DNA from 3 places in the Isoptericola haloaureus genome. Region 2 is predicted to be linked to each of the others. Evidence: riboswitches for the same ligand, from Rfam matches in the RefSeq annotation. Region 2 holds a riboswitch; each other region holds the start of a gene.
What was found. A riboswitch is a leader RNA that binds a small molecule or an ion and turns the genes downstream of it on or off. The one in region 2 is predicted to bind S-adenosylmethionine.
Positions count from the first base shown of each region.

Region 1: another riboswitch for S-adenosylmethionine. It lies ahead of V5O49_RS15100 (hypothetical protein); the one in region 2 lies ahead of V5O49_RS14035 (aminotransferase class V-fold PLP-dependent enzyme).
Region 3: another riboswitch for S-adenosylmethionine. It lies ahead of V5O49_RS02530 (methylenetetrahydrofolate reductase); the one in region 2 lies ahead of V5O49_RS14035 (aminotransferase class V-fold PLP-dependent enzyme).

Region 1 covers NZ_JBAGLP010000118.1:1,087,587-1,095,186, reverse strand. The annotation lists gene V5O49_RS15135 (nucleotidyltransferase family protein) at 27-560, shown strand; gene V5O49_RS15130 (Hsp20/alpha crystallin family protein) at 717-1,136, opposite strand; gene V5O49_RS15125 (putative quinol monooxygenase) at 1,270-1,572, opposite strand; gene V5O49_RS15120 (YchJ family protein) at 1,622-2,014, opposite strand; gene V5O49_RS15115 (response regulator transcription factor) at 2,043-2,681, opposite strand; gene V5O49_RS15110 (sensor histidine kinase) at 2,784-3,980, opposite strand; gene V5O49_RS15105 (DUF4352 domain-containing protein) at 4,479-5,270, shown strand; SAM riboswitch class IV at 5,338-5,456, shown strand; gene V5O49_RS15100 (hypothetical protein) at 5,528-5,818, shown strand; gene V5O49_RS15095 (PepSY domain-containing protein) at 5,845-6,534, opposite strand; gene V5O49_RS15090 (nuclease-related domain-containing DEAD/DEAH box helicase) at 6,674-7,600, shown strand, end outside.
Region 2 covers NZ_JBAGLP010000118.1:842,844-850,443, reverse strand. The annotation lists gene V5O49_RS14045 (helix-turn-helix domain-containing protein) at 1-840, opposite strand, end outside; gene V5O49_RS14040 (SDR family NAD(P)-dependent oxidoreductase) at 979-1,680, shown strand; SAM riboswitch class IV at 1,766-1,881, shown strand; gene V5O49_RS14035 (aminotransferase class V-fold PLP-dependent enzyme) at 1,914-3,347, shown strand; gene V5O49_RS14030 (amidase) at 3,457-4,929, opposite strand; gene V5O49_RS14025 (hypothetical protein) at 4,998-5,630, shown strand; gene V5O49_RS14020 (MaoC family dehydratase) at 5,617-6,645, opposite strand; gene V5O49_RS14015 (3-oxoacyl-ACP reductase) at 6,642-7,600, opposite strand, start outside.
Region 3 covers NZ_JBAGLP010000105.1:117,878-125,477, forward strand. The annotation lists gene V5O49_RS02505 (MFS transporter) at 1-546, opposite strand, end outside; gene V5O49_RS02510 (TetR/AcrR family transcriptional regulator) at 729-1,370, shown strand; gene V5O49_RS02515 (lysophospholipid acyltransferase family protein) at 1,380-2,027, opposite strand; gene V5O49_RS02520 (NYN domain-containing protein) at 2,087-3,289, opposite strand; gene V5O49_RS02525 (NADP-dependent oxidoreductase) at 3,430-4,332, shown strand; SAM riboswitch class I at 4,426-4,533, shown strand; gene V5O49_RS02530 (methylenetetrahydrofolate reductase) at 4,539-5,555, shown strand; gene metE (5-methyltetrahydropteroyltriglutamate--homocysteine S-methyltransferase) at 5,648-7,600, shown strand, end outside.

The sequences.
Region 1 (7,600 bases), 240 kb from region 2:
TAGCATGTGCTATCGGAGGTGACCGCATGGAAGGCGAGGAGTCGGCCGTCGAGCGTGCGTTCGCGGACTATCTGGCAGGTCTGGGATCCCGTGCGGACGACCTGCGCGCCGAAGCGAGCCGGACGCTGGAACGCGGTGTCCGCCAGGCGCATGATCTCGGGTGGAGCCAGCGCCGGATCGCGCGGTCGTTGGGGCGCAGCCAGCCTGAGGTCAAGCGCCTCCTGGGCCGTGCGGTCGCGTCGGAGGCCGTAGCTCTCACCGAGGCGGGGGGCGGCACCGTGCTCGACGCGGTCCTTCGACAGCATCGGGACGACGTCGTCGACGCAGCGGCCAGGCGCGGAGTGCGTCACCTGCGCGTCTTCGGCTCCGTCGCTTCCGGCGAGGACGGCCCGGAATCGGGCGTGGATCTGCTGGTCGACGTCGACGACGGCGTGGGCCTGTTCGCGCTGGCCGCGTTGGAGGCCGAGCTCTCGGCCATCCTGGGCCGGCCCGTGGACATCGTCCCCGAGCGGTCGCTCCGTCCTGCGGTGCGAGCATCCGTCGTGGCGATCCCGCTGTGAGGCGCGACGACGTCGATCACGCCCTGGAGGCGCTCGAGCAGCTGATCTCGCGGTGATGTCCGTGTGTGACGACGGCGCCCGACCCTGACGGGTCGAGCGCCGTCGCCGTGAGTGTCGCCGTGCGCGCAGCCGGGCCGGGCGGCCCGGGCCTCGTGATCAGGCCGCGGTGGTGACCTCGATGCGCTGCGGGGTCGTGCCGGCGAACACGCCGGCGACGGTGACCGTCAGGACACCGGCGTCGTAGGACGCCGTCACCGCGTCGGCCTCGACGGCCCTCGGCAGCGTGACGACCCGGCGGAAGGCGCCGAAGCGCACCTCCGAGACGCGGCGGCCCTCGGACTCCTCGCCGCGCTGGTCCTTGCGCTCGCCGCGCACGACGAGCTTGCGGCCCTCGACCTCGACAGTGACGTCCTCGGCCGGGTCGATGCCCGGCAGGTCGAGGCGGGCGACGAGGTCCTCGCCCTCGCGGTACACGTCTGCGGCGGGCTTGGCGTCGGCGGGGGCTGCCGGGCGCGGGGTCCACAGGTCGCGGAACAGCGCGTCCGTCAGCGGGGTGCGGGTCAGGGTGGCAGTCATGGGTGCTCCTCTCGTGGATGGTTCCGAGGAGTACAACTTGAGTCACCCCGACTCAATTTCCGGGTTCGCCGTGGGCGGACGGCGGCGTCGGGGTCGGGTGGGCGGACGCCGGACCCGGGATTGAGCGGAGAGCTCAGTCGCGCAGCGGTGAGCCGACGACGTCGAACCGGAACCCGCCCATCTCCCCGGACAGCAGCGGCCTGGCCGCCGCGATGGACGCCTGCACGCCGGGCAACTGCAGCGAGTCGCGGTGCGCCGCGGCCGACGTCCAGATCTCGGCGACGTAGACGGTGTCGGGCTGCTCGTCGTTCACGCCGACCTCGTAGGACAGGCAGCCGGCGTCGGCGAGCTCGTCGCTGCGGGCCGTCAGGTGGGCGACCAGCTCGTCGCGCTTGCCGGGTACGGCTCCGAGGGTGCCGACGTTCACGAAGGTCATGCCGGCGACGCTAGCGACCGCCCCCGACATGTCCCGGCCGGTCCGGGCGTCAGGTCCGGACGTCGCCGTCGACGTAGAGCCACGTGCCGCCCTCGCGCACGAACCGGCTGAGCTCGTGCAGCCGGCCGCGCCCGCCGTCGTCGTCGGCGAACGTCGCGACGAACTCGACCTCGCCGGCGTCGTCGAAGGGCCCGCCCGCGCTGGTGCCGAGGATGTCCAGGCGCCGCCAGCGGCGGCCCGGGTCCAGGTCCAGCGACGCCGGGCGGGTGCGCGGGTGCCAGGTCGCGCTCAGGTAGTCGGCGTCGCCGGAGGCGAAGGCGCTGTAGCGGGACCGCATCAGCGCCTCGGCGGTCGGGGCGGTGCGCTCGCCGCGGTGCAGCGGGGCGCAGCACTCCCCGTACGGCAGGCCGGACAGGCAGGGGCAGCGGGTCGCGTCGTCCACAGGTCCATGGTCGCGTACCCGACCGAGGTCAGGCCGCGCGGTCCACGAGGACCGCGAGCTGCACCCGGTTCACCCCGAGCTTGTGGCAGGCCGTGCTGAGGTGGGTCTTCACGGTGGCCGCCCCGAGGTAGAGCTCGGCGCCGATCTGGGCGTTCGTCAGGCCCCGGGCCGCCTGGTGGGCGATCTCGCGCTCGCGGTCGGTGAGCCGTGCCAGCTCCGCGCGGGCCTCGTCCCGCCCTCGGGCGCCCGACGCCTTGCCGACCTGCTCCACGACCACCCGGGCGGCCCGTGGCGACAGGGCCCCGTCCCCGGCGGCGACGGCCTCGACGGCTGCGACCAGCTCGTCCGGGCCGGAGTCCTTGGCCAGGAACCCGGCGGCGCCGGCGTGCACGGCGTCGAGGATGGCCGACTCCGTGTCGAAGGACGTCATGGCGACCACGCCCGGCGGGTCGGGCAGCTCGACGACGGCGGCGGTGGCGCGCACACCGTCGAGGCGTGCCATGCGCAGATCCATGAGCACGACGTCGGGACGGTGCGCCCGGACGGCGGCGACCACCTCGTCCCCGTCGGTGGCCTCGCCGACGACCTCCAGGCCGCGTGCGGTGAGGATCTGTCGCAGGAACTGCCGCACCATCGTGTCGTCGTCGACGACCAGAACCCGTGTCACGGCCTCGACACTACTGGTGACCTGCGACATCGTCGGAGCAGCTCCAGCCCGGGCCGGCCGCGGGAGTGGCGCGGGAGCGGCGCGGGCACTGGACCTGCTCGGCTACGCCTCCGGCGTCGGCGACCAGGGCAGGTGGGCGCGGACCAGGAACGAGTCGTCGTCCTGGCGGCCGGCGTCGAACGTGCCGCCGAGGGCCTCGCAGCGTTCCCGCATCCCGCGCAGGCCGGAGCCGCTCCCGGGCGCCGCCGCGGGCCCGGCGGCAGGGCCGGCGGGGTTGCGTACCGAGACGTCGATGCCGTCGACCGGTCGCGCCCGGACGCTGACCGCGACGCGCGCGCCGGGGGTGTGCTTGGCCGCGTTGGTCAGCGACTCCTGCACCACGCGGTACACCGTGCGGGTCAGCGTCGGCGGCGCGGCGTCACCGTCGGTCACGAACACCGTCGCCACCAGGTCCACGCCCCGGTCCCCGGCGCTGTCGAGCAGGTCGGCCAGGTCGTCCAGGGTCCAGTCCCGACCCGCATAGTCCTCGGCGCCCTCGCGCAGGGACGTGATGAGCGTGCGCATCTCCTCCAGCGCACGGTGCGCCGAGGACCGCATCGACCGGGCCGCGTCGCCGGTCTCGGCGTCCTCCGACGACACCTCCAGGGCCGAGGCCTGCAGCGACATCAGGGAGAGCTGGTGCGCCACCGTGTCGTGCATCTCGCGGGCGATGAGGTCGCGCTCCTCCTGCCGTGAGAGCTCGGTCTGCAGCGTCTCGGACCGCGCCTGGTACGTCGCAGCCCGTCGCGACTCGGCGGTGGCGACGGAACGGGCGGCGTCGGCGTCGGCCCCGGCCCGGGTGGCGACGCGGCGCAGCAGCCCGACGCCGACGGCGAGTCCCAGGGCCAGCACGCCCAGGATCAGGTATCCGAGAGGCGTCATGTAGGAGGTCGCGCCGCCGTCCTCCGCGGTCGCGGAGAAGATGACGTTCTCGCCCTCGCGAGCGGCGTCGCGCCAGAACGTCGCGATCAGCGCCAGCGTCGTCGCGCCACCGCACAGCAGGCTGCGTCGCAGGTCGGTGCGCGCCACCACCCAGGGCAGGGCGAGGAGCGGGGCGACGGCGCCGAGCGGGCTGACGATCCCGACCGCGGCGGTCGCCAGGCACACCGCGACCGGGTGCGTGGTGCGCCACCACACGGCTGCTGCCACCCCGGCCGCGACGACGAACCAGAGCAGGAAGACGGCGACCTGGGTGTTGGTGAGCTCGGCCGGTGCCGCGAAGGCTGCGCCCGTGACGGCGCAGAACCAGGTGACCGCCACGGCGCCGATCGACCCCCACCGGCTCGCCGTGCGACGCCCCTGGCCGGGCGGCCTCGGGGTCGGTCCGGCGGGCGGGGAACCGGGGGAGGGCGCGTGCGGCATCGGACCCGGGTACGGCGTCGGGCCGGGGTACGGCGACGGCGGGTAGGGCGACGGCGCAGCCCCACCGGCGTACGAGGCCGGGGAGGGCGCCGCGGACGAGCCGGCGTACGGATCGGGCGCGGCGGCTCCCTCGTGGGAGCCGGGGTAGCCCGGCACAGGGCCGCTCGGACCACTGGCAGGGCCCGGCGGCGGCCCTCCCGGGCTGGACGACGGCGGGTACATACCGGGCAGCGTACGGCGCGCCTCCGACGCCGGTCATCACCCGATCGGGTCGGCAGCGCGGCCCGAGGTTCCCCCGTTCGGGTCGGTGGGTCGAGCCGCCCGGGGGATCCGCCGTCGGGCACCCGGAGCCGAGGATCGATCTCGTTCGATCACCGGCTCGACGAAGGAGCGATCATGTCCGACCAGCAGCAGCACCCCGCGTGGTCTCCGCAGACCCCGCAGCAGCCCGCCCCGCAGGGCCAGGTCCCGCAGCAGCCCGTTCCTCCGGGCGGGTCCGGAGCGCCGCAGGCTCCCGAGCCGGGGCCGCAGAAGAGCTGGTTCGCGCGCCACAAGGTCCTCACCGGCCTCGGCGTGCTCGTCGGGATCGCCGTCGTCGGCGCCGCGTTCGGCGGTGGCGGCGACGAGGCGCCGGCGGACGCGGGCACGACGGCGGAGGTCGCCTCCGAGGACGCCGCGACGACCGAGGACTCCGGTCAGGACGCCGGGACCGACGACGGCGCGGCCGCGGACGGTCAGGACGCGGCCGATGCCGAGGAGCAGGCGGAGGAGCCCGCCACCGACGCCGCGGACCTGCCGGGGCTCGGCGACGCCGCGCGCGACGGCAAGTTCGAGTTCACGGTGACCGAGCTCGAGGACGGCGTGGCGCAGATCGGGAACGAGTACCTCAACACCGAGGCCCAGGGGCAGTTCGTGCTCGTCCACATGGCGGTGGAGAACATCGGCGACGAGGCGCAGTACTTCGACGGCAGCAGCCAGAAGCTCGTCGACACCGAGGGTCGCACGCACTCGGCGGACTCCGAGGCGGCGATCTACCTCGACGACTCGAACAGCTTCCTCAACGAGATCAACCCGGGTAACACCGTGGACGGCGTCGTCGTCTTCGACGTGCCGACGGACGCGACGCCCGCCACGCTCGAGCTGCACGACTCGGCGTTCTCCGGCGGTGTCGAGGTCTCGCTGCAGTGAGACCGGACGTCCGGGGCGGGCCGTCGCGGTTGCGGCCCGCCTCCGGTGTCGGGTAGACATCTGCCCAGGTCAACGAGTGATCGGCGACACGTCCTCCGCGTGCCGATCCGGCAACCGCGCTCCTCGCGCACGGTGCCTCAGGAGGAAGACCGGCCTCGCGCCGACCGGCGCGGGGAAGAGCGGGGTCGCCGACGGCCTCCGGGCTCGTTCGCGCGTCCGGGTGGCTGTCGGCCGGCTCCCCGGACGAAGGAGCAGAGATGTTTCCCGAGCTCGACGAGCAGGTCCTCGCCCGGCTGCCCTGGGAGATCCACGAGCAGCACAGGAACTCGTACCACCTGGCGATGTTGAGCTGTGCGGTGCGCGACCAGGCCGGGCGCGGGCTGCGGTGGGTGGACCGGCACCGCCTGGCGTCGTGGCGTGGGAGTCTGCGGGAGGTCAACGCGGTCGTCGTCTACGACTGGAAGACGCCCGACGGCTTCTACGTCGTCCCCAGGCTTGAGGGCGACGGCGACCTCACGCGCCCGCCGATGGTGGGGGAGGCCGCGTGACCGCCGGGGCCGCCGGTGCGCAGCCCCTACGCGTCCCGCGAGAGCGTGCCGGTGGCGACGTCGACGCGGTAGTGCTCGTCGTCGTCCCCGAGGTCGACCTCGACCTCCCAGTAGGCGAGGCCGTCGTCCTCCTCGAGCTCGGCCTTGTCCAGGACGCCGCCCGAGGACTCGACGACGCGGACGATCGCCTCGCTCAGGCTGACCTGCGCGCGTCCGAGGGCCTCGCGGTCGTCGTCGCCGAGGTCGTCGCGCTTCGTGTCGGTCGTCGCGATGCCGGTGTCGTCCGCCTCGGCCTTCACCTTCAGGCGATCGTCGCCCTGCGTGAGCTCCAGCTTCCAGCGCGTGCCGTCGTCGTCGCCCTCGACCTTGAAGGCGCCCGCGCCGAAAGTCGCCTCCATCGCGGCGATGGTCTGCAGGGCGCGGTCGGTGTGCGGGTCGAACGACGGGTAGGTGGGGGTGTCGGCCGGCTCGGGCTCCTGGGCCCGCGGGCTCGGGGTGTCCGACGGCGACGGGCTGGGGCCCGCCGACGGCTCGGTCGGCGTGCTGCTCGGTGCGGGCGACGTCTCCGCGGGGGAGGCAGCCGGCGTGGCGGCGTCCGGAGCGGGCGCCACGTCGGCGGAGCAGGCTGCGAGGGCGAGGCCCGCCGCGACGACGACGGCACCGGTGCGGGCCGCGCGTCGGGCCGGGGCGAGGCGGTGGGCAGGGCAGGACGGCATGGCGGCCATTGTGGCGGAGATGGACGGGAGCGGGACATGTGCTCGCTGTAAGACCCGGGGAGGGTGAAATCAGGTGAATCGTCACACCAACTCTTGGAACGTCCGTGACCTGAAACGATTCGTCAGGTACCAAAGGAGCATGCCCCGCACGCACCCCTCGACGCCCGACTTCCCGGACGACGGCGGAGCCGAGCGAGCGGTCTGGGAGGCGCTGCGCGCGGAGCTCCCGGACGACGTCGTGGTCTGCCACGGTGTGAACCTGCAGGAGTACGACCAGGAGTACGAGATCGACCTCCTCGTCGCCTGGCCCGGCGTCGGCATCGCCGTCATCGAGGTCAAGGGCGGGTACATCGAGCGGTCCGGCGGGTCCTGGTACCAGGGCAGCGGCGACGCGCGGCACCGCATCCAGCCGGTCCGGCAGGTGCAGAGCGCCCGCCACGTGCTGCAGGCGCTGCTGCGCGAGCGGGGCGAGCCGGCGTCGTCGTCGCGCACCGCGCACCTCGTGGCGTTCCCGCACCGCTACGTCTCGGGCGGGTGGGACTCGTTCGACCTGCCGCGGGACATGGTGATCGGGCGCGACGACCTCGAGAGCCCCGGCGGGGTGGCGGAACGCGTCAAGCACGCGATCGAGCGGCACGGCCAGGGGTACGCCCCGCTGGACGAGGACGCGCTGGACGGACTCGTCGCCTGCGTGGCCGGCGGGTTCCCCAGCCAGTCGGAGCACCTGACGCGCGCGCTGGAGCACGAGACCCGGCTCGAGCAGATGACCCGTGACCAGGTGCAGATCCTGCGGGCCCTCTCGCAGGTGCGGCGGATGCGGGTGGTCGGCGGCGCCGGCTCGGGCAAGACCTACCTGGCGCTGGAGCAGGCCCGACGGCGGACCCGGGCGGGGGAGCGGGTGGCGCTGCTGTGCTACTCGCGGGGCCTCGGCCGCTACTTCCAGCGGATCACCGCGACCTGGCCCCGCCGCGACCAGCCCGCCTACGTCGGCCTCTTCCACGAGCTGCCGGTCTCCTGGGGCGCGGTCGGCGGGCGCGACGACGACCCCGACTACTGGGAGCGGCAC
Region 2 (7,600 bases):
CGGGGCCATCTCCTGGGTGCCGAGAACTCTCAGCAGGTCGAGGCGTTCGGCGGCCTCGCTCCCCGGTGCGGCCGTGCACGCGACCAGACGCAGGTCGCTCCCGGGGGCGGCGAGCACGTCGTAGTCCAGCTCCAGCAGGCCGACGACGGGGTGGTGGACCGCCTTGGTGTGCGACGCGTGGACGCCGACGACGCCGCTGTCCCAGAGGTGCGCGAACCGGCGGCGGTCGCGGCGCAGGTCGTCGACCATCGAACGCAGGGCGCCGTCGGCGGGGTAGCGGACCATGGCGGCGCGCAGGTCGGAGACCAGTGCCGCGGCCGTCGCGTCGTCCTGTTCCGGGTGTCGCCGGACCCGTGACGGCAGCCCGACGAAGTGCCTCCAGGCGAGGTTGCGCTCGCGGCCCGGCCCTCCGACGGCCTCCCCGAGGAGCGCGGCCCACAACGGGTTCCACAGCACCAGGTTCCAGGCGGCGTCGTACACGCTCAGCGGTGCCGCGTGCAGCTGGTCGACCAGTCGGCGCACGCCCGGCGGGACCTGGTCCGACACGTGGCCCGGACCAGGTGGCTGATGGCCCGCCAGAAGGTAGAGGTGGTCGCGTTCGGCGGTCGTCAGGCGCAGCGCCCGGGCCAGCGCCGACAGCACCCGGGTCGAGGGGGACGTGGCCCGACCCTGCTCGAGCCGGACCACGTAGTCCACGGACAGGCCGGCAAGCCGGGCCAGCTCCTCACGGCGCAGCCCTGGCGCCCGACGCACACCGACGGCGGGCACACCCGCGGCGGCAGGATCCGTCCGGTCCCGCCAGGCGTGCAGCGAACGCCCCAGCTCCGTCTGCCGGCTCACCGCTCCAGTATGCGCACCCTGGCGTCCCGCAGCCTGGTACCCGCTGTCCACCGGCTCGGCGAGGTACTGCCTGTGCGGCCTCGCCGGCCGGAGGCTGGACCCGACGGCACGACCTCACCACGACCATCGGGAGCCACCATGTCCATCGCCCTCGTCACCGGAGCCAACAAGGGTCTCGGGCTCGAGACCACCCGCAGCCTCCTCCGCGACGGCCACACCGTCTACCTCGCCGCCCGGGACGTCGGGCGCGGGACGGACGCCGCGCACGAGACCGGTGCGCGTTTCGTCCGGCTCGACGTCACCGACGACGACTCCGTCCGGGCCGCCGCCGAGCACGTCCGTGCGGAGGAGGGGCGCCTCGACGTCCTGGTGAACAACGCCGGGGTGCGCGGCGCCGCCAAGCTCGGCCGCATCGACGAGGTGACCGGCGACGACATGCTGCACACGTTCGACACGAACGTGTTCGGCCCCGTGCGTGTCACCGGAGCCTTCCTGCCGCTGCTGCGGTGCAGCGAGGCCCCGGTGGTCGTCAACGTGAGCAGCGGCATGGGCTCGCTGGCGGCGACGCGGGACCCCGGACGTCCGGAGTCCGCGTTCCCGCTCCTGGACTACAACGCCTCGAAGACCGCGCTCGTCATGGTCACGTCGCAGTACGCGGCGGCGTTCCCCGACATCCGGTTCAACGCCGTCGACCCCGGGGCGACGCCCACCGACCTCACCGAGCACCGCGGGGAGCAGACCGTCGAGGAGGGTGCGGAGGTGATCGTGCGCCTCGCGTCCATCGGCGCCGACGGGCCGACCGGCGGGTTCTTCGACCGCGAGGGTCCGGCCGTCTGGTAGGCCCCGGCGGACCCCCGCGTCCCAGATCCTGAGAAGGCTCGCCCATTGGTTGACACGGAATCCCCGATCGGTGAACCTGACGGCAGGTCAAGAGCGCCAGCGCCAAGCCCCGGCTCGCTGGCCGGCAACCCTCCCCTCGCGGCGGGGTGCCCCGGGTGACGACCAGGCACGACGCCGACCGGCGTCGGGCAAGCGCGGGGAGGCAGCTCCCCGGAACGCAGAGGGAGGACGCCATGACCGCGATCGCCGAGACCCCCGCCTGTCCGGGGACCCCCACCGTGGGCGACCTGGCCCCGGTGCTGCCCGTCGTCGGGCACGACACCCCCGCACCGCTGGTGGACGGCCGCCGGGTGCCCTACGCCAACCTCGACGTCGCCGCGTCCGCCCCGGCGCTGCAGGACGTCGCCGACCGCATCACGCAGACGCTGCCGCTCTACGCCTCCGTGCACCGCGGTGCCGGATACCTCTCCCAGGTGTCCACCACCCTGTACGAGCAGTCCCGGCGCGTGATCGGCGAGTTCGTCGGCGCGCGGGACGACGACGTCACGCTGCTCGTGCGCAACACGACCGACGCGCTCAACCTGCTCGCCGGGTGCGTGCCCGCGTCCGACGACGGCACGCCCGGCCGGGTGCTCGTCCTCGACGTCGAGCACCATGCGAACTTCCTGCCCTGGCAGCGCTCTGCCGACGCCACCGTCGTCACCGGGCGGGACACCGTCGCCGAGACCGTGGCGGCGATCCGCGACGAGCTCGCCGCCGGCCTCGCCGCGGGCCGCGGGTACGCCCTGCTCGCGGTCACCGGTGCCTCCAACGTGACCGGGGAGACGCTGCCCGTGGCCGACGTCGTCGCCACCGCCCACGCGGCCGGCGCGCGGGTGCTGCTCGACGGCGCCCAGCTCGTGCCGCACCGCCGCTTCTCCCTGGCCGAGACCGGTGTCGACTACCTCGCCTTCTCCGGGCACAAGACCTACGCACCGTTCGGCGCCGGCGTGCTCGTCGGCCGCCGCGACTGGCTCGACACCGGCACGCCCTACCTCGCCGGCGGCGGGGCCGTGCGCAGCGTGCGGGTGGAGCGGACCGACTGGCACGACGGGCCCGCCCGCCACGAGGCCGGGTCGCCCAACGTGCTGGGCGCGGTGGCGCTCGCCGCCGCGTGCGAGTCGCTGGCCGCCCTCGACGCCGACGCGCTGCGCGCCCACGAGAACGCGCTGCGGGCCCGGCTCGTCGACGGGCTGGAGAGCATCGCCGGGGTCGAGGTCGTGCGGCTGTGGTCCGACGCCCCTGACACCGTCGGTGTCGTGACCTTCACGGTCGCCGGGTACGAGCCCGGCCAGGTCGCCGCCTACCTCTCGGCCGAGCACGGCATCGGCGTGCGCGACGGCCGGTTCTGCGCCCACCCGCTGCTGTCCCGCCTCGGCTACGGCGCGGGAGCGGTGCGCTCCTCGGTCGGCGTCGGCACCGCCGGCGAGGAGGTGGAGCGGCTCGTCGCCGCCGTCGCCGCCCTCGTGGCCGACGGCCCGCAGGCCCGCTACGACGTCGTCGACGGCCTGTGGATCGTCGTCGACGACCCGCGTCCCGTCCCCGAGGGGTCGGGGCTGGCCGGCCTGCTCGCCACCGCGGGTCCCGGCGGCGACGAGGCGTTCGGCTGCCTGCCCGAGGACGCCTGACCCGACCTCCTCACCTCTCGACCGCCGAGATCGACTCACCCGGACCGAGATCGACGCACGGTACGTCGATCTCGGTCCGGGTGAGTCGATCTCGGCGGTCGCGTGCCGGTCACCAGACCGGCGGGTGCCTCTCCGGCCAGCGCAGCACGTCCTCGAGCTGACCGGCCAGCGCCAGCAGCGTCAGCTCCCCACCCGGGCGTCCGATGATCTGCACGCCCATGGGCAGCCCGTCGTCGGTCCAGTGCGTCGGCACGGTGATCGCCGGCAGCCCCGCCACGTTCAACCACGACGTGAACGGCGTGTACTGGCACTGCTGGACGAAGTTGCGGTCCGCGTCCTCGGGGTCGAACCAGCCGACGGGCCGCGGCGTCATGGCCAGGGCCGGGGTGATCACGGCGTCCAGCTCGCCCAGGCCCGCGATGAGTCGACGCTCGAACTGCGTCAGCGTCGCCAGCGCCTCGGCGAGCTCGCGGGCACCCACCTGCCGTCCACGGCGGACGAGCCACGACGTCAGCGGTTCGAGCCGGTCCAGCACGGCGTCGTCGTCGATCGGCACCGCCGACGCGCCGCCCATCCACAGGCTGCGGAAGGCGTCGCCGAACTCGGGCACCGGCTCCCAGGTGTGCTCCTCGACGCCGTGACCCAGACCCGCCAGCGCGTCGACCCCGGCGTCCAGCGCGGCGCGCGCCTCCGGGTCGACGGTGACGTCGTAGTAGTACTGCCAGGCGTTCCAGGTGGTGACGCCGACGCGGAACCGGCTGCCGTGGCCGCCGACCACCCCGCCGTGCTCACGCGCCACCCCCGTGCGTGCCGCCTCCAGGTACGCCCCGGCGTGCGCCGCCGGGGTGCGCAGCGTGAACCGGTGGTCGACGTGCCCGTCCGGCGTGCGGCGCAGCATCCCCTCCAGCAGCAGCGCCGCGTCCGCCGTCGTGCGGGCGATCGGCCCGTTGACCACGAGCCCGCCGAGCCCCTCGATGCCGGAACCCGCCGGCAGCAGGCCGCGCGAGGGCTTGAGGCCGACCACCCCGCAGGCCGCGGCCGGGATGCGGACGGACCCTCCGCCGTCGGACCCGGGGGCGAACGGCAGCAGCCCGGCGGCCACGGCGACGGCCGCCCCGCCGCTGGAGCCGCCGGCGCCCCGCGTCAGGTCCCACGGGTTGCGCGCCACGGGGCCGGCCACCGGTTCGGTGTACGCCGGGAAGCCGAGCTCGGGGGTGGCGGTCTTGCCCAGGCTGACGATCCCGGCGGCGTCGAGGTCGCGCACGACGTCGTCGGACTCCTCGGGGACGAAGCCGGCCATCGCGCGCGACCCGAACCCGCTCGGGACCCCCGCCCGGTTCCACAGGTCCTTGTCGCCCGTGGGCAGGCCCCACAGGGTGCCCGACGGCGGCGCCGCGTCGGACGCGAGCTCCTCCGCACGCTCGCGGGCGGCGTCCGGGGTGACGTGGGCGAACGCACCGAGCTCGGCGTTGCGTGCCGCGATGCGCTCCAGGAAGTGGTCGGTCACCTCGCCCGGGGTGAGGTCACCGGCGCGCAGCCGGTCACGGAGCTCCAGGGCGGTCTGCTCGTGCAGGGCGTCCATGCGCCCGACCCTACGCCGGTGATTCACCGGACGCCCGACCGGTGCTGGTTGTCCGGTATGTTCCGCGCATGAGACCGCTGCTGCTCGTGCTCTGGGGCCTGCTCGTCGTCGCCGTGGACCTGAAGATCGAGGGGTTCGACCTCGTGGTGGACCTGGTCGGCTGGGCGCTGGTCGCCCGTGGCCTGGGGACACTGGCTCCCCGCGGCACCGGGTTCGCCGTCGGAGCGTGGGCAGGGGTGCTCGGTGGCCTCGCCTCGGTCGCCGAACTGGTCCCCGGAGCGGTGCCCGACACCACGACCCAGGTGCTGGGCGGGCTGGTACTGGTGGCGCAGACCGTCGTCGTGGTCGCCACCTGCACCGGGATCGCCCGGGTGCTGGAGCACGACGCGCCGGTGGCCCGGCGGGCCCGCCGGGTGCGGACGGCGGAGATCGTGGTCACCGTGGCCGTGAGCGGTGTGGCGGCCGTGGCCGCCCTGGCATCGGTGGGGTCGGCGCTGCTGGCACCGGCGGACCTGGCTTCGTGGGGCCTGCTCGGGGGCGGTGTGCTCGTGGCCGTGGGCCTGGTGGCGACGTTCGCGGTCCTGATCTGGTTCCTGGTGCTGCTGTGGTCGGTCCGTGACCGGCCGGAGCTCCAGCCCGCCACGCCCGGGCTGTCCGTGTCGGTTCCGCCTGACCGGACCGACCCGCCTACAGCCGGGTGACCCCGCCGGAGAGGTGCCGCAGTCCCTTGCGGGCGTTCCAGCCCACGTACGAGTACCCGGACCCGTCCTTCTCGCCGGGTGTGATCGCCACGTCCACCGTGCCGGGCAGCAGCACGGGCTTGCCGAACTCCACCGTCCACCGGTAGGCGTCCCCGCGTCCGGGGCCGACGTCGGCCAGCGCCCGCGCCGCGGTGTACATCCCGTGCGCGATGGCCCGCGGGAACCCGAAGGCCTTGGCCGAGAGCGCCGACATGTGGATGGGGTTGCGGTCCCCGGACAGGGCCGCGTACGCACGGCCCGTCTCCGGCCCCAGCGTCCACCGGCCGGTGGGCAGCGGCGGGGTCCACTCGTCGGACGACCCGGAGCCGGACGACGCCGAACCGGACGACCCGGGCGGGCCCTCCGCGGGCAGCTCGAACCCCTTGGCGAGGTAGGTCGACACCCCGCGCCACACCGGCGGGGTCGAGGCGTCCGCGCCGTCGTGGCGCACCTCCGCCACCAGGTCGAGCTGCACCCCGCGGCGGTGCGGACGCAGGTTCTCCGCCCAGGCCCGCACGTCCAGGACGTCGCCCAGGACGACCGGCCCCCGCACGTCGACCCGGTTGGCCACGTGGACCATGCCGAGCAGCGGCAGCGGGAAGTCGCCGCGCACCATGACCGCGGTGCCCAGCGGGAAGGCGAGCACGTGCAGGTACCCGGCGGGCAGCGTGCTGCTCACCGGCTCGTGCAGCAGCCGCTGGTAGTCGTGCAGGTGCCGCTCCAGGTCGTCGGTGCCCACCCCGGAGACCCGGTAGGCGACGTCGGGCAGCGACAGGTCGGACCCGGCGGTCCCCGGCTGCCCGTCCGGGGAGCGGCCCTCGCCGACGACCGGCAGGGACGGCAGCGCGCGGCCCGCGGCGATCCGGCCCGACGCCGCCGCGCCGCGCGCGTAGAGACCGCCCAGCCCGGGCAGCCCGGGCTGGGTCTCCACGCGCAGCTCGCGGCCGTCGGCCGTGCGCGGCGGCGCCGCCGTCACTGGCCCACCATGTGCTGACCGCAGACCCGCAGCACCTGGCCGTTGACGCCGGCCGCGGCCGGCGAGGCGAGGAACGCGATGGCCTCGGCGACGTCGACCGGCTCGCCGCCCTGGGAGAGGGTCGGCAGCAGCCGTGCCACCGACCGGGTGGCGAACGGGATCGACGCCGTCATGTCCGTCTCGATGAACCCCGGGGCGACCGCGTTGGCGGTCCCGCCGCGGGCGCCGAGCAGCGGGGCCGTGGCCCGCGTGTGCCCGATGACGCCCGCCTTGGAGAAGGCGTAGTTGGTCTGCCCCTTGTTCCCGGCGATGCCGGAGGTCGAGGCCAGCGAGACCACGTGCAGCCCGTCCAGGCCGGCGTCGAGGAGTGCCTCGTTGATCCGCAGCTGGGCGGCGAGGTTCACCGCGATCACGGCGTCCCACTGGGCGGGCTTCATGTTGGCGAGCAGCTTGTCGCGCAGGATGCCCGCGTTGTGCACGACGACGTCGAGGCCCCCGTGGCGCTCGCGGGCGTGCTGCAGGATCCGCTGCCCGGCGTCCTCGGCCGTGACGTCGAGCTGCAGGGCCGTCCCGCCGACCGCGTTGGCGGTCCGGGCCAGTCCCTCCCCGGCGGCGGGGACGTCGACGCAGACCACGGTGGCGCCGTCGCGGGCCAGCGTGCGGGCGATGGCCGCGCCGATGCCACGGGCCGCGCCGGTGACGACGGCGACCTTCCCCTCGAGCGGGCGGTCCCACGACGTCGGGGCCTCGGCGTCGGCCGGGCCGACCGGCAGGAGCTGTCCGTCGACGTAGGCGCTCTTCGCGGACAGGAAGAACCGCAGCGTGGCCCGCACGGAGGTCTGGTCGACGGCCGCGCCGCCGGTCAGGACGATCCCGTTGCCGGTGGCACCGCCGCGCAGCTCCTTGGCGAGCGAGCGCAGGAACCCGTCGACGGCGTTCCGTGCCGCGGCGAGCT
Region 3 (7,600 bases), on a different contig from region 2:
GACCGCGACTCCGGTGCCGTAGAAGGCCGACATCGTCCCCCGTGCCTTCGGCGGGACCCGGTCGGCCAGCACGGCCAGCGCGGGGGCGAGCATCATGTTCAGCCCGACCATGGCGACGGCGTAGACGAGGGTGATCGTCACGGCGCTGTTCAGGAAGCCGGTCAGGGCGAGGGAGACGCCGCCGAGCACCGCACCGCCGGCGATCCACGGGGCGCGGCGGCCCATCGGCAGCCGGGTCCGGTCGGACAGGTTGCCGAAGACGAGGTTCGCGACCAGCGAGACGACCGCGGCGACCGCGTTGATGGTGCCGAACAGCGCTGCGGCGGTCTCGGCGTCGTACCCGACGTCACGGAGGCGCTGCGGCAGCAGGACGGTGGAGACGATCGCGAGCCCGACGGCCCACAGCACGCCGTTCAGGAGGAATCCGGACCCGAACCGGAGGATCCGGCCCCGGCCGGCCGGCAGGCCCGTGTCGGGAGCCAGGCTCGCAGGATCGAGGGGGCCCGTGGTGTCGACGTCCGGCGCCGGCGCGTTGCTGCTCTGCATCGTTACCTTCTTCGGTCTGCCTGAGTGACGCGTCCTCGTGGCGCCCCGTCCTCGGGAGCCGACCGTCACTACCTAGCGATCACTAGGTAATGGCAAATTACTACCGAGTGGTCGGTAGGTCAAAGCGCCCCGGAGCAGTCCTCGACGACCGCGACGGGCGGGCCCCGGGTACCGTGCTCTGCGTGACCCGCCCCGACGAACCAGCGCGCGCCCGGACCCGGCTGTCGCGCGAGGCACGGCTCGCGCAGATCATCGACGCCACCGTGCGGATCCTGGCGGCGCGCGGCTTTCACGGGCTGAGCCTGCGGTCCGTGGCCGAGGAGCTGGGTCTGAGCGAGGCGGGCCTGCTGCACTACGTGGGCACCAAGGAGGGCCTGCTCGCGCTGGTCGTGGAGCAGGCCTACGACCGTCGGTTCGACCCGGACGACTTCGTCGCCTCCGGCGACCCGGCGGCCACCCACCCCGAGGGGGTGTCGTTCCCCGCCTACTGCCGGTTCCTGGTCCGCCACAACGCCGACGACCTGCTGCTCGTCCAGCTGTACTCGGTACTCAACGCCGAGTCGATCTCCCCCGAGCACCCGGCGCACGACTACTTCGCCGACCGCCCCGCCAAGGTCTGGGAGCTCTACTCACGGACGACGTGGCGGCTCCCCCCGTCCGTGGGCGGCTGGGAGAACATGCGCGACCTCGTCGAGATGTCGATCGAGGCGATGGACGGCATCCAGGTCAGGGCGTTCCGCCGGCCCACCGTCGACATGTACACCGAGTGGCTGCGGTTCGAGGAGGTCCTGTTCCCCTCCCCGCGGTGGGACGGCTACCGCTGACCCGGTCAGTCAGGCGTCGAGCTCCTGGCCGCTCATCGCGTGGATCGACGCCATGACCTCGTCCGTCAGCTCGCGGCGCGCCTGCGCCGGCCGCATGCCGGCGGGGAGCTGCCGCTGCGGCATGATCGGCGAGCCGAAGTCGACCTGGATCCCGCGGTAGGGGCGGGGCAGCCGCTTGCCGACCGGCTGGACCTTGTCCGTCCCCTTCAGCGCCACGGGCACGATCGGCGCAGGGCCGGCGAGCGCCAGCCACGCCACACCGGTGTGCCCCTTCTGCAGGCGACCGTCGCGGGACCGCGTGCCCTCGGGATAGATGCCGAAGGCGTCGCCGCGCTGCAGCACGACGAGGGCGTCCTGCAGGGAGCGCTGCCCCGCGCGCGGGTCCTCGCGGTCGACGGGGACGTGGCCCATCGTGGTGAAGAACCACCGCGAGAGCCGGCCCTTGAGCCCCCGGCCGGTCCAGTACTCCGCCTTCGCGATGAAGGTGACGTGCCGCGGGGTCACGAGCGGGATGATGATCGAGTCGAGGAACGACAGGTGGTTGCTCGCGAGGATGACCGGCCCGCGCCGCGGCAGGTTGTGCAGCCCGTTGACCTGGGGCCGCAGGAACACGTACACCAGGAGCGACAGGATGAGCTTCAGGACGCGGTAGGTCACCGGACCATTGTGCCCGAGGGACTCCCCGCGCCCCTCGGCGCCGACCTCGCGGCGCGGCGTCAGGGCAGGCTGACGAGGTAGTCCTCGGTCTCGTCGTCCCAGGCCAGGCGCACCGCGCCTGCGGCCTCGGCACCCTTGCAGAACTGCAGGAACCCGCGGTAGCCGAGCGCCTTCTCCGAGAAGTCGGGGCGCTGCTTGCGCAGCAGGTTCTTCAGGCCGGACAGCGGCGTGCTGCCCCCGGTCTCGCCGACGACGACGCGCAGCAGGTCGAAGGCGTGCGCGCTGTCCGGCTGGGCCGGCAGCTCGACGACGGGGTCGCCCGACGACGGGCCGTCGGAGAGGACGACGAAGTCGCGGTCGGCGAGGTACCGCAGGAACTCGGTGAACGTCCGGAACCCGTAGTCGGACTCGCTGAACGTCGGCTCCTTGCGCACCAGGGTGCGCTTGAGCTGGGAGGCGGTCACCGACCCGGACGAGGAGGCCTGCAGCCCGGCGAGCGTCTGGGCGACCTTGACCTCCATGGTCGCCGGCTCGACGGCGGGGGTGTCGTCCTCGTCGACCTCGGGCGCCGGGGCGGGCTCGGGCTCGACGGCGGGTGCGGGCGCGGGCTCCGGGGTCGGCTCGGTCTTCTTCCTGCGGCTCTTCGCGGCCGACGCCGGCGCCTCGGCGGTCTCGGTGGCCGGGGACGACGCCGTGCTGCGGCGTCCGCCACCACGCGTCGTCGAGCCTCCGGAGCGCTTGCCCGACGACTTCTTGCGGGAGGTCTGCTCGGTCTCGTCGGGGACGTCGACGCCCTCGAGGCGGTCGTAGAAGAGGAACTCGTCGCAGGCACCCGGCAGCAGGCGGGAGGTGGACTTCTCGACCCCGACGCCGATGACGTTCTTGTCGAGCTCGCGCAGCTTGGTGACCAGCGGCGAGAAGTCGGAGTCGCCGGTGCACATGACGAACGTGGTGATGTAGTCGCGCTCGAACGCCATCTCGATCGCGTCGACGACCATCTTGATGTCGGCGGCGTTCTTGCGCGAGGCGCCCATGCGCTGCGGCATCTCGATGAGCTCGACCTGGTGGCGGGTCAGCATCCGCCGGTCCTCGTCGAAGTACGACCAGTCGGCGTACGCCCGGCGGGTGACCACCCGGCCACGCACCGCCAGGGCGTCCGCGATCGGGCCGAAGTCGAACTGCATCCCACCCAGGTGCTCCCGGGCGCCGAGCGCCAGGTTCTCGTAGTCGAGGAAGACGGCCAGGCGCTCTTCACGTTCCATGGCCCCCACCCTACGGCCCAGGGCCCGACGGGCCCTGTCGGCGCTGCGGCGCCGCCCCTGGCCGCTCGTCCGTCGGCGACTCGTCGCGTCGACGTGAGACGCTCGACGGACCTGCCGTCCGCAGCCCCCAGGAGGAACCCGTGCGTGCGATCGTGTTCACCGAGCTCGGCGGACCCGAGGTCCTGCACCCCGCCGACGTCCCGGCGCCGGAACCGACCGCCGGCCAGGTCCGTGTGCGCGTCGAGGCAGCCGCCGTCAACGGCTGGGACCTCAAGACCCGCGCCGCCCGGATCCCCGGCGTCCCCCTGCCGGAGTTCCCCGCCGTGCCCGGTCTGGAGGTCGCGGGCGTCGTGGAAGCCGTCGGCGACGGCGTGACGGGCGTGCAGCCCGGTGACCGCGTCGTCGGGTTCGCCGACACCGGCGGGTACGCAGAGCTGGCCCTGACCTCCACCTTCGCCCCGGTCCCGGACGGCCTCGACCCGACCCGGGCCGTCACCGTGCCGGTCTCGGCGGAGACGGCACGCCGCACGCTGCGCGCGCTCGGGGTGGCCGACGGCGACACCCTGCTCGTGCACGGCGCCTCCGGGTCGGTGGGCGAGCTCGCCGTGCAGCTCGCCCGGCGCCGGGGTGCGACGGTGATCGGCACCGCGTCGCCGGCGAAGCAGGAGCGGGTCACGACGGTCGGCGCCACGGCGACCACCTACGGGCCGGGCCTGGTCGAGCGGGTGCGCGACCTGGCGCCGTCGGGCGTCGACGCGGTCCTGGACACCTCCGGCGCGGGCGTCCTGCCCGACTCGATCACGCTGCGCGGCGGGACGGAGCGCATCGTCACCATCGCCGACCCGGCGGCGGCCGACCTCGGGGTCACCTTCAGCTCCGGCGCCCGGCGCGACCGCGACGCCCTGGCGGAGGACGTCGCCGCCCTCGCGCGCGGCGACCTCACCACGACGCTCGGGGACGTCCTGCGGCTCGACGACGCGGCACGCGCCCACGCGCTGGTCGAGAGCGGCCGGAGCGACGGCAAGGTCGTGCTCGTCCCCTGAGTCGCCTCCCCCCGTTCAGCCACCCCACCACATTCGTCTCACCATGCGACATTGCTTGTCCGCGAGGTGAACTGCCCCGTAGGGTCGGACGACAAGCCATCCAGAGCGGCCGAGAGTCCTGGCTCGACGACGCCGCAGCAACCCGTTCTCCGACGGAAGCCTCCCGAGGACGAAGGTGCTCAACACCAGGCCCGATGGAGTGACGCATGGTCGCCGAGGCACCGACGTACCCGTACCGCCCGACGGTGAGCTTCGAGCTCATGCCGCCGCGGCGGCCCGACGCCGCACCCAGGTTCTGGGAGACGGCACGCCGGCTCGTGGCCGCGCGCCCCGACTTCGTCTCGGTGACCTACGGCGCCGGCGGCGGCGACCGCGACACCGCCCGCGACGTCGTCTCCCGCCTGCTGGCCGGCACTCCGGTGCTGCCGATCGCGCACCTGACCTGCGTGGGCGCCTCGCGGGAGAACGTCTCGGAGGTCGTCGACGAGTTCCTCGAGGCCGGCGTGCGGTCGTTCCTCGCGCTGCGCGGCGACCCGCCGCAGGACCAGCCCGACTGGCGCCCCCCGGCCGGCGGCGTGCACTCGGCCGTGGAGCTCGTGCACCTGCTGCGTGAGGTCGAGGCCCGCCGCTGCGCCGCGGACCCGGCCGCCGCCGTGCGCGGCGCCGCCCGCCCGTTGACGATCGCGGTGGCCACCTTCCCCGACGGCAACGTCCAGGCCGGGACGACCCGCACCCAGGAGGTGCACCGCCTGCTGGAGAAGCAGCAGGCCGGCGCCTCCTTCGCCATCACCCAGTTCTTCTACGAGGCCGACTCGTACACCGACTTCGTCGCCGAGGCCCGCACGGCCGGCGTGACGATCCCGATCCTCGCCGGGCTGCTGCCCACGACCGAGCCGCGCCGGCTCCGTCGTGTCGAGGAGCTCACCGGCGTCCAGGCGCCCCAGCACCTGCTGGACGCCCTGGACGCCCGGCCGGACCCGGAGGCGCAGTACGCCTACGGGACCGCGTACGGCACCGAGCTCGCCCAGCGCGTGCTCGACGCCGGCGCCCCCGGCCTGCACGTGTACACGTTCAACAAGTACCGCCCCGCTCTGGACCTGCTCGAGGGTGTTCACCTCGGCGGCCGGACGACGACGCCCGACGACGCGGCGCCCGACGTCCGAGACCTGGCCGGCCGGCCGTGGGTACCGAGCATCCCGACCCCCGCACCGGCCGTCCCCTGAGCCGACGTCCCGCTCCCCCGCGCCGCCCACCGCGACGCCGGGGTGCGCCGTCGTCCCCAGAGGCCGCCCACGTGCCCGCGAAAGGACTGCTCATGACCTCTCCGACCCCCACCGACACCACACCGTTCGCCCACGGCACGATCCTCGGCTACCCGCGGATCGGCCGGCGCCGCGAGCTCAAGCGCGCCGTCGAGGCCTACTGGGCCGGCGGCACCGACGTCGTCGACCTCGAGGTCGCCGCCGGCGCGCTGCGCCGTGAGACCGTGCAGCGGCTCGTCGCCCTCGGGCTCGACCCGGACGACGGCTCCGTCCCCGGGTCGTTCTCGTACTACGACCAGGTGCTCGACGTCGTCGCGCTGCTCGGCGCCGTGCCGTCCCGGTTCCGGGACCTGATCGACGACGAGGACGGTTCCCTCGACCTGGACGGCTACTTCACCGTCGCCCGCGGTCGTGGTGAGGACGCCCCGCTGGAGATGACCAAGTGGTTCGACACGAACTACCACTACCTCGTCCCCGAGATCAGCGAGTCCACGCCGATCTCGTTCGCCGACCACCGCATCGTGCGCGAGTACGCCGAGGCCAAGGAGGCCGGCGTCACCACCCGCCCGACGCTCGTCGGCCCGGTGACGTTCCTCGCGCTGTCGAAGGCGGCCGACGACGCGGGCGACGGGTTCCACCCGCTCGACCGGCTCGACGACGTCGTGGCCGCGTACGCCGAGCTGCTGCGGGCGCTGGCCGCCGTGGGCGTGCCGTGGGTCCAGCTCGACGAGCCCGTGCTCGTGGCGGACACCGTGGACGCCGACCCCGCACGCATCGACGCCGCGATCACGTCGGCCTACCGCGCCCTGGCGACCGACCTCGCGCCCGCGTCGGCGGACGACGCCCTCGACGTCATCCCCGAGCGGCCGCGCCTCCTCGTCGCCGCGCCCTTCGGCGGGCTGGCCACCGAGGGCGCCGACGGTGCCCCGGCCCGCGACGGCCTGGCCCTGCTGGCCGCGACCGACGTCGACGCCATCGCGGTCGACCTGGTCAAGGGTGCGGTGCCCACCGGGTCCGGCCCCGACGGGACCGTGCCGGGCCTGGCGTCCAAGACCCTCGTGGCCGGCGTCGTCGACGGGCACAACGTGTGGCGCACCGACCTCGCCGCGCGGCTCGGCACCCTCGACGCCCTGCGCGGGCTCGGCGCCGGATCGCTCGCCGCGGGCACCTCGACGTCCCTGCTCCACGTCCCGCACGACGTCGACGACGAGACCTGGTCCGGCCCCGCCGCCGAGCGGGCGGGCCGCACCCCGGCGCTGCGCCGGTGGCTGGCGTTCGCCGACCAGAAGGTCGTCGAGGTCACCGTGCTCGCCCGGGCGCTCGCCGACGGACCGGAGTCCGTGCGCACCGAGCTCGACGAGGCGAGCGCCGCGCTGGCCGACCGCGCCGCCGCGGCCGGCGTCGTCGTCCCCGCCGTGCGCGAGCGCCTCGCTGCCCTCACCCCGGCCGACTTCGAGCGGGGGGCGCACACCGAGCGCGTCGCTGCCCAGCGCGACCGCCTCGACCTGCCGCTGCTGCCCACGACGACGATCGGGTCGTTCCCGCAGACCGCCGAGATCCGCCGGACCCGGTCCGCGTGGGCGAAGGGCGAGCTGGCCGACGACGCCTACCGCACCGCGATGCGCGAGGAGATCGCCCGCGTCGTCGCGCTGCAGGAGGACGTCGGCCTCGACGTCCTCGTGCACGGCGAGCCGGAGCGCAACGACATGGTCCAGTACTTCGCCGAGCTGCTCGACGGGTTCGCGACGACGGACCTCGGCTGGGTGCAGTCCTACGGGTCGCGGTGCGTACGCCCGCCGATCCTGTGGGGCGACGTGACCCGCCCGGCGCCGATGACGGTCGAGTGGACCCGGTACGCCGCGTCCCTGACGTCGAAGCCGGTCAAGGGCATGCTCACGGGGCCGGTGACGATCCTGGCCTGGTCGTTCGTGCGCGACGACCAGCCCCTGGCGGACACCGCGAACCAGGTGGCGCTCGCCCTGCGCGACGAGGTGAGCGACCTCGAG